Regions from separate parts of the Nocardioides okcheonensis genome, predicted to be linked through region 2. Evidence: predicted binding sites of a transcription regulator. Region 2 holds the regulator's gene; the other holds the start of a gene.
What was found. Region 2 encodes LexA, which represses DNA repair genes until DNA is damaged. Its sites were predicted from a motif close to TCGAACANNTGTTCGA; they were not measured.
Positions count from the first base shown of each region.

Region 1: a site for LexA is predicted at 2,340-2,355, ahead of LN652_RS19645 (HNH endonuclease signature motif containing protein). Genes of this name have one in related genera too.

Region 1 is NZ_CP087710.1:4,040,123-4,044,536, forward strand. It holds gene LN652_RS19635 (DEAD/DEAH box helicase) at 1-1,631, shown strand, start outside; gene LN652_RS19640 (DUF5709 domain-containing protein) at 1,720-2,190, shown strand; gene LN652_RS19645 (HNH endonuclease signature motif containing protein) at 2,569-3,822, shown strand; gene LN652_RS19650 (hypothetical protein) at 3,870-4,148, opposite strand; gene LN652_RS19655 (IS30 family transposase) at 4,391-4,414, shown strand, end outside.
Region 2 is NZ_CP087710.1:2,000,217-2,004,630, forward strand. It holds gene LN652_RS09675 (NAD(P)/FAD-dependent oxidoreductase) at 1-722, shown strand, start outside; gene LN652_RS09680 (SDR family NAD(P)-dependent oxidoreductase) at 823-1,587, opposite strand; gene lexA (transcriptional repressor LexA) at 1,743-2,465, shown strand; gene LN652_RS09690 (NAD(P)/FAD-dependent oxidoreductase) at 2,579-3,796, shown strand.

The DNA of each region.
Region 1 (4,414 bases), 2.0 Mb from region 2:
CGAACCCCTTCCTCGTCCCCGACTTCGGGATCGGCCGGGAGAAGCGCAGCGTCCACGGCCGGCTCTCGACGTGGGAGCTGCTCGGGCCGCTGTTCCGCTCGTTCGAGCTCGGCGGGTCCTCGTCGTGCATGGACCTCCCCGAGCCCACCTCGCTGAGCGCCCCCGGCAAGCTCGAGCTGATGCCCCACCAGGCCCGGATGATCGCCTCGGCCGCCGAGGGCCACCGCACCTTCCTGCTGGCCGACGAGCCGGGCCTCGGCAAGACCGCGCAGGCGCTGCTCGCCGCGCAGGCCGCCGACGCGTACCCGCTGCTCGTGGTCTGCCCCAACGTCGTCAAGACCAACTGGGCCCGCGAGACCGAGCGCTGGACCCCGCGCCGTCGCGCCACCGTGATCCACGGCGACGGCGACCGGGTCGACGCGTTCGCCGACGTCATCGTCGTCAACTACGAGATCCTCGACCGGCACGTCGGCTGGCTCGGCCAGTTCGGCTTCCGCGGGATGGTCGTCGACGAGGCCCACTTCATCAAGAACAAGACGTCGCAGCGCTCGCGGCACGTGCTCGAGCTCTCCGACCGGCTGCGCGCGCGCACCGCCCGCCCGCTGCTGATGGCGCTGACCGGCACCCCGCTGATCAACGACATCGAGGACTTCCGGGCGATCTGGGAGTTCCTCGGCTGGATCGACGGGACCAAGCCGATGGCACGGCTGATGGAGTCGCTCGAGGAGACCGAGCTGACGCCGGCCGACCACGCGTTCTACCCCGCCGCCCGCAAGGCCGTCATCGACATGGGCATCGTCCGCCGCCGCAAGGTCGACGTCGCCGAGGACATCCCGGCCCGCCGGATCGCCGACATCCCGGTCGAGCTCGACGACGAGGACACCCGCTCGATCCGCGCCGCCGAGGAGGACCTCGCCCGCCGCCTCGTCCAGCGCTACAGGGCCGCGCTGGAGACCCGCCGCACGGGCTCGGTGGTCGAGGGCATCGACCACGAGCTGGTGCGCCGCGTCGCGACGTGGGAGCGCGAGGAGATGGACCAGGGCACCGGCGGCGAGAACGTGTTCTCGATGTTCCGCCGGATCGGCCGCGCCAAGGCCGGGCTCGCCGCCGACTACGCCGCCCAGCTGGCCCGCAACGTCGGCAAGGTGGTCTTCTTCGCCCGCCACGTCGACGTCATGGACATCGCCGAGGACACCTTCACCCGCCGCGGGCTCAAGCACACCTCGATCCGTGGCGACCAGACGCCGAAGGCGCGCGAGAAGGCCATCGAGGCCTTCGTCAACGACCCCAGCGTCCAGGTCATCGTCTGCTCGCTGGCCGCGGCCGGCGTCGGCGTGAACCTCCAGGTCGCCTCCAACGTGGTGCTCTCCGAGCTCTCCTGGACCGACGCCGAGCAGACCCAGGCCATCGACCGGGTCCACCGCATCGGCCAGAGCGACCCCGTGACGGCGTGGCGGATCATCGCGGCGCAGACCATCGACACCCGCATCGCCGAGCTGATCGACTCCAAGGCCGGCCTCGCCGCCCGGGCGCTCGACGGCTCCGACGAGGAGGTCTCGTCCTCGGCCAACATCCAGACCGAGGCCCTGGTCGCGCTGCTCACCGACGCGCTGGAGCGCGAGCTCGGCTGACCCCGCGTCTGCTCGGTGGTCGAAGCGTCGAGACCACTTCACCCTGGTGGGCCTTGTCCGGCTCTGCGCGGTTGGACATGCTCGTGGCATGAGTGAGGATCGCGAGAACTACCTCGACATGTCCGTCGACGACGAGGACCAGCTGCAGCCCGAGGACACCCTCGCGGACGGCGACCTGGAGGACGTGCTGGACCGCGGGTACTCCCCGCCGGACCGCGCCCCGAAGGGCTACGACGACTACCCGACCGAGGCCGAGCGCCTGCGCGGGGAGTCGCTCGACGAGAAGCTGGCCGAGGAGGAGCCCGACGTCGACCCCTACGCCGAGGAGGACGACGACTCCGACCACGAGGACGAGAACGCCCTCGACGAGAAGCTCGGGCTCGACGAGGCAGACGCCCGTGCCGGTCGCCTGGTCCAGCCCGACGAGGGGCTGGGGGAGGACACCGACAAGCAGGAGCTCGCCATGGACGTCGGCATCGACGGTGCTGGAGCCTCCGCCGAGGAGGCCGCCATGCACATCACGCGGGGTCCGGACCCCGACGCGCGCGAGGACTACTGAGCCCTCCGTCGAACGGCCGCTCCGGGTTGTCCGGGGCGGCCGTTCGCCATGCTGGCACTCTGTTCGAGGAGTGACGAGGTCCCGGCACGAGACCCCTCGACCATGGACAGCAGATCCTCCACGGGTGTCGGTACCCCTTGCTCACGCATTCGAACAGGTGTACGATCGTGCGTAGCACGCCGGTCCGGAACGGTTCTCTCGTCTGAGGTGACGGAGGGCCCGGGACCGGGTCAGTCACCCATAGAACCCGTGGTGGTGCTCACGGGATGCCGTAGGGCTCACAGGTGACGCCAGGCCTTCGATGCCACCCCATGCCTCACCGCTCCGCCCCGGACCCGGGCGGTTGTCAGTGACGTGCGTGCGAGGAGGTGGCTCTGGATGGCCCTGGTGGATCCGGTGGAGCAGCTGCATCCGATCGTGGAGTGCGCCGTGGACCTGCGTGCGTCGTTGAAGGGTGTGGCGCCGGTGGAGCCGGTGTTCATGTCGGTGGGGGAGAAGCGGGCGGCGCTGGTGGAGCTGGTGGCGGCGCGGTCGCAGCTGGACGGGCTGCTCTCGCGGGTGCTGGCGGCCTCGGACGACGTCGGGACGGTGGAGGGTTCTCGGGACGCGGTTCCGTGGGTCGCGGCCGAGACGCGGTCCACGCGGCGTGAGGTACGCCGCGACCTGGCGCTGGGGCGTGGGCTCGAGCGGCATCCGGACGTGGCCGCAGCGCTGCACTGTGGTGACCTGCGCTCGGAGCAGGCGCGGGCGATCGTCGAGGCGGTGGATGCGCTGCCGGACCGTGTCGACGTCGCCGTGCGGGAGGAGGCCGAGGCGAGGCTGCTGGCCTACGCGCGGCTGCATGATGCGAGGGCGTTGCGGCAGATCGGGAAGCGGATCCTGGACGTGGTGGCACCCGAGGTGGGGGAGTCGGCCGAGGCCGACGCGCTGGCCGAGGAGGAGCGCCGGGCGGCGGAGTCGGTGTCGTTCTCGATGTCGGACGACGGTGAGGGCCGCTGCCACGGCCGGTTCACGGTCCCCTCGCACGTGGGTGCGATTCTGCGGCGGATCCTGCAGGCGTTGGCGAACCCGGCCCGCCACCACACCGAGGGGGACCTGCGCGACGAGAACGGTGTGTGGAAGCCGTCGCGGCGGCGGATGGGTGAGGCGTTCGTGGAGTACGTCGAGCGGTACCCGCTGGACGCGGCCCCGCAGACCGCGGGCGTCAACGCCACCGTCGTCATCACGATGACGCTGGAGCAGCTGCTGGGTGAGCACGCGGTCGCGCTGCTGGACGACGGCACGCGGATGTCGGCGGCCCAGGCCCGCCGGCTGGCGTGCGAGGCCGGGATCGTCCCGGTGGTGCTCGGCGGTGACGGGCAGGTGCTGGACCTGGGACGGTCGCGGCGGCTCTTCAGCAAGGCGCAGCGGATCGCGCTGGGGTTGCGGGACGGCGGGTGCACCGCGAAGGGGTGTGAGACGACCGCGTCGGGGTGTCATGCCCACCACGACGATCCGTGGTCCAACGGTGGCGCGACCGATCTGGCGAACGGGCGGTTGCTGTGCCCGCGCCACCACCGCCTGGCCCACGACCCGCGCTACGCCAAGACCATCCACGCCGACAACCAGGTCAGCTTCACCATGCGGACGTGAGGAACGGTGTGATCGAGCAACAAGCGCTCATGACGAGATGAGGCCATCTACTGGACGTCGGTCCACGCCGCCTCGAACTCCGCAGCCGTGATCTCGCGCTGAGGCCAGTTCTCAGACTCGTCCAAGCGCGCCTGACCGAGGCCGCCGTACTCATCCTCGTCGTGGTCGGGGCCGTAGCGGAGGGTAGGGCCAGTGTCATAGATCTCGATCTGGCGCAGCGGCCAGGAGTCCCCGTCGACCTCGAACAGCCACGTCGATGAGCCCCGATGGTCGTTCTCGTCACCCCGGGACTCGTCCCAACGCCACTTGAACCATCGCTTCGCCATAGGTCCGCAGCCTGCCAGGGAACGTCCGCACATGCCGCGTTGAGGGCGGCTACGCTCGCCCGGATCTGCCGCGATCAGCTCGACCGGATCTGCCGAGGTGAGTGCGGTCGTTGGCAGAGTGGCCGACCGCTGTGCCGTCCCAGGGCGAGCAGCCCCCTTCAGCGCATGTGCGGCGGATGTGGCCCTGCATCGGCACTTGGGTTCAGTGGGTGATCGCAACACCTGATCATCGAGGTGTTGGTATGCAGGCACGTGGAGGGCGGCCG
Region 2 (4,414 bases):
CGGCCTACGAGTTCCTCTTCAACACCTCCTACCAGCTCAGGAAGGCCGGGCTGAAGGACAAGGTGAAGCTCACCTACGTCAGCGCCGAGCCGTTCCTCGGCCACTTCGGCATCGGCGGCCTGCCCCACGGCGAGTCCCTGCTCGGCATGTTCCTCAGGAAGGAGGGCATCGAGGCGGTCCTGGACACCGCGATGGACCACGTCGACGACGGCCGCCTGGTGCTCGCCGACGGCCGGGCGATCGACTTCGGCTACGCGATGATCATCCCGCCGTTCTCCGGCCAGGACGTCGTCCAGAAGGCCGGCGAGCTCGCCGACGCCAACGGCTTCGTGAAGGTCCGGGACACCTACCAGAGCGAGGCGTTCGACGACGTGTACGCCGTCGGCGTCGCCGCCGCGGTCGAGGTGCCGTGGCAGACCCCGACCCCGGTCGGCATCCCCAAGACCGGCTTCCCGACCGAGCAGCAGGCCCACGTCGCGGCGCTCAACATCGCGGCCCAGGTCCGCGGCGAGGAGCCGCAGGAGCACAAGGCGTTCGGCGACATCCCGGCCGTCTGCGTGATGGACGCGGGCAACAACGGCGTCGTGATCCTGGCCGACAAGATGCTGCCGCCGCGCAAGCACGGGGTGCTGATCCCGGGCCCGCAGGCGCACCTGATGAAGCTCGGCTTCGAGAAGTACTTCCTGTGGAAGATGCAGCACGGGCAGGTGCGCCTGCCCTGACAAGGACGACCACGCCCGGTCGCGCACCGGGCACCTGGAGGGACGGCCGTCCGGCCCGGAGGGGCCGGGGGGCCGTCCGTGGGTTGCGACGGAGCGACGCTCAGCGTCGCCGCATCGCCCGGCGTCCCTGCGCGGCGAACAGCCCGACGACGTGCTGCGACACCCCCGGTGCCAGTGCGGCGCCGCGCGCCACTCCTCCGCGCCAGCCCGGCAGCGTACGCACGACGCGGCGCGAGCCGAGCAGCGCGACCGCGGCCTCGGCGACCTGCTCGACGGTGAGGATCGGCCCGCCCGAGTGGACCAGCTGCGCGCCCACCCCGGCGGGGTCCTGTGCCGCCAGCATGGCGGTGTCGGCACCGTCCGGGCACAGCGCGTGGACCCGCACGCCTCGCGGCGCCTCGGCGTTGACCGAGGAGCTCAGCGACACCACGCCGGCCTTGGTCGCGGCGTACACGCTGTAGCCCGGCGCCGGCGTCAGCCCGGCCAGTGACGCGACGTTGACGACGTCGCCGCCCCGCGGTCCGAGTGCGGCCAGCGCCGCCCGCGTCCCCCACATCGTGCCGAGCAGGTTGACCTCGACGAGCCGGCGCACCTGCTCGTCGGTGAGCGCGGCCAGCGTGCCGTCGTCGCCGACGCCCGCGTTGTTGAACCAGGCGGTGAGCGGTGCGTGCCGCGCCGCCTCGGCCGCGACGACCCGGTGCGCGTCAGGGTCGCGTACGTCGTGGGCGAGCCCGGCGACCGCGCCGATCTCCCCGGCCGTCGCGGCGACGGCCTCCGCGTCGACGTCGCTCACCACCACCCGGTGCCCGCGCGCGACCAGCAGTGCGGCGATGCCGCGTCCGATCCCACGCGCCCCACCCGTCACCACACAGCTCGTCGGCCCGCCGCTCGTCATGGACGCGACGCTAGCGACACGCTGCTTCGAACAGGTGTTTGATCCACGGGTGCCGGGAGGTCTACGGTGGCACCACCTGCTCCGGGCGGACGGAGCGGGCCACCACGCCGGGAGGACTGAGCCAGATGGCCAAGCAGGACGACAAGAACGTCATCGAGATGCCCGACGGCCCACCGGACGCCACCGGGCTGACCCCGCGCCAGCAGCGCGTCCTGGCCACCATCAAGGACTCCATCGAGACCAAGGGATACCCGCCCTCGATGCGTGAGATCGGTCAGGCGGTCGGCCTCACCTCCTCCTCCAGCGTCGCCCACCAGCTCCGGGTGCTGGAGGGCAAGGGCTTCCTCAAGCGCGACCCCAACCGTCCGCGCGCCCTCGAGGTGTTCCTGCCCGAGGTGATGGCCGCGCGCCGCTCGATCTCCAGCGCCGACGACTCGGGCGTCGACGAGACCGGCATCGGCGACGTCTCGCCGTCCGCGGTCAACATCCCGCTCGTGGGCCGCATCGCCGCCGGCGGCCCGATCCTCGCCGAGCAGGACGTCACCGACGTCTTCCCGCTGCCCAAGCAGCTCGTCGGCGACGGCACCCTCTTCCTGCTCGAGGTCTCCGGTGACTCGATGGTCGACGCCGCCATCTGCAACGGCGACTACGTCGTCATCCGCCAGGAGCAGACCGCCACCAACGGCCAGATCGTCGCCGCGATGATCGAGGGCGAGGCGACCGTCAAGACCTTCCAGCGCAAGGACGGCCACGTCTGGCTGCTCCCCCACAACACCGCCTACGACCCGATCCCCGGCGACAACGCCACGATCCTCGGCGTCGTCACCGCGGTGCTCCGCCGGGTCTGACCGCCCTGCCCTGCGTGCGTCGACGCGCCCTCCACCCCACGGGGCGGAGGGCGCGTTGAATGTCCGGGGTCGAGCGGACACGATGGCCGGACAGCCAACCGTCGGGAGCGCGCATGAGCAACGTCCAGGAGTCCTACGACTACGTCATCGTCGGTGGGGGCGTCGCCGCCACCAGCGCCGTGAAGGGGATCCGCTCGCAGGACTCCTCGGGCACGGTCGCCGTGCTCGGCTCGGAGCCGCACGACCCGGTCTACCGCCCCGCGCTGTCGAAGGACCTCTGGCTCAAGGACGACGAGTCGCTCGAGGGGCAGTCGCTCGCCGGTGACCTCGACGACGACGACGCCGTCGACCTCGTGCTCGACACGACCGTCACCGAGATCGACCCCGCTGCCCACGCCGTACGCCTCGCCGACGGCACGTCGGTCGGCTACGGCAAGCTGCTGCTGGCCACCGGCGCCGAGCCGCGCACCCTCGGCCTCGAGGCCGGCCCGCGGGTCGTCTACTACCGCACGTCCGCCGACTACGAGCGGCTCCGTGGGCTCGCCACGTCCGGCAGCCACGTCGTGGTCGTCGGCGGCGGCTACATCGGCTCCGAGATCGCCGCCGCGCTCGTGCAGAACGACGTCGCGGTGACGCTCGTGCTCGACCTCGAGGACGTGCAGGAGCAGATGTTCCCGCGCGCGCTCGCCGCGAGCCTCACCAAGGACTTCGCCGAGCACGGCGTCACGATCGTGCACGGCTCGGTCAGCACCGGCGAGGAGACCGGCGACGGCGTCCGGATCCGGCTCGACGACGGGACCGACGTGGTCGCCGACGCGGCCGTCATCGGGGTCGGCGTCCAGCCCCGCACCGGGCTCGCCGAGGCCGCCGGGCTCGAGGTCGACAACGGCGTCGTCGTCGACGAGCGCCTGCGCACGAGCGTCGAGGACGTGTACGCCGCGGGCGACGTGGCGTCGTACCCCGACGCCCTGCTCGGGCGCCGCCGCGTCGAGCACGTCGACCAGGCCGAGAAGTCCGGCGAGCACGCCGGCAAGGTGATGGCCGGCGCCGACGAGACCTACACCTACACCCCGATCTTCTGGTCCGACCTCTTCGACGCCGGCTACGAGGCCGTCGGCGAGACCCGCTCCGACCTCGACATGGTCGAGGACTGGAAGGACGGCGAGCTCGGCACCGGCGTCGTGTACTACCTGAAGGCCGGCTCCGTGCGCGGCGTGCTGCTCTGGAACGTCTGGGACAGCACCGACCAGGCGCGCGAGGTGATCGCCGAGACCAAGGACGCGCCGCTCGACGACCCGGAGAGCCTGCGGGGCCGGATCCCCTTCGGCTGAGGGCGCCACCGCTGGTCGAGGAAGGCGCCCTGGCGCCTGTCACGAGACCCAGACGCGCCGACGGGTCTCGTGACACGACTTCGTCGTTCCTCGACCACCGGTGGTCGGGGGTCTCGTGACGGTCGCTGCGCGACCTCCTCGACCAACGGGAGTTGCGCGCGTCGACCAGCGACGCGCCGCTCGACGACCCGGAGACGCTGCGCGGCCGGATCCCCTTCGACTGAGGGCGCCACCGCTGGTCGAGGAAGGCGCCCTGGCGCCTGTCACGAGACCCAGACGCGCCGACGGGTCTCGTGACACGACTTCGTCGTTCCTCGACCACCGGTGGTCCGGGGGTCTCGTGACGGTCGCTGCGCGACCTCCTCGACCAACGGGAGTTGCGCGCGTCGACCAAGGACGCGCCGCTCGACGACCCGGAGAGCCTGCGCGGCCGGATCCCCTTCGACTGAGGGCGCCACCGCTGGTCGAGGAAGGCGCCCTGGCGCCTGTCACGAGACCCAGTCGCGCCGAGGGGTCTCGTGACACGACTTCGTCGTTCCTCGACCACCGGTGGTCGGGGGTCTCGTGACGGTCGCTGCGCGACCTCCTCGACCAGCGAGGCTTCGGGCCAGGGGGCGT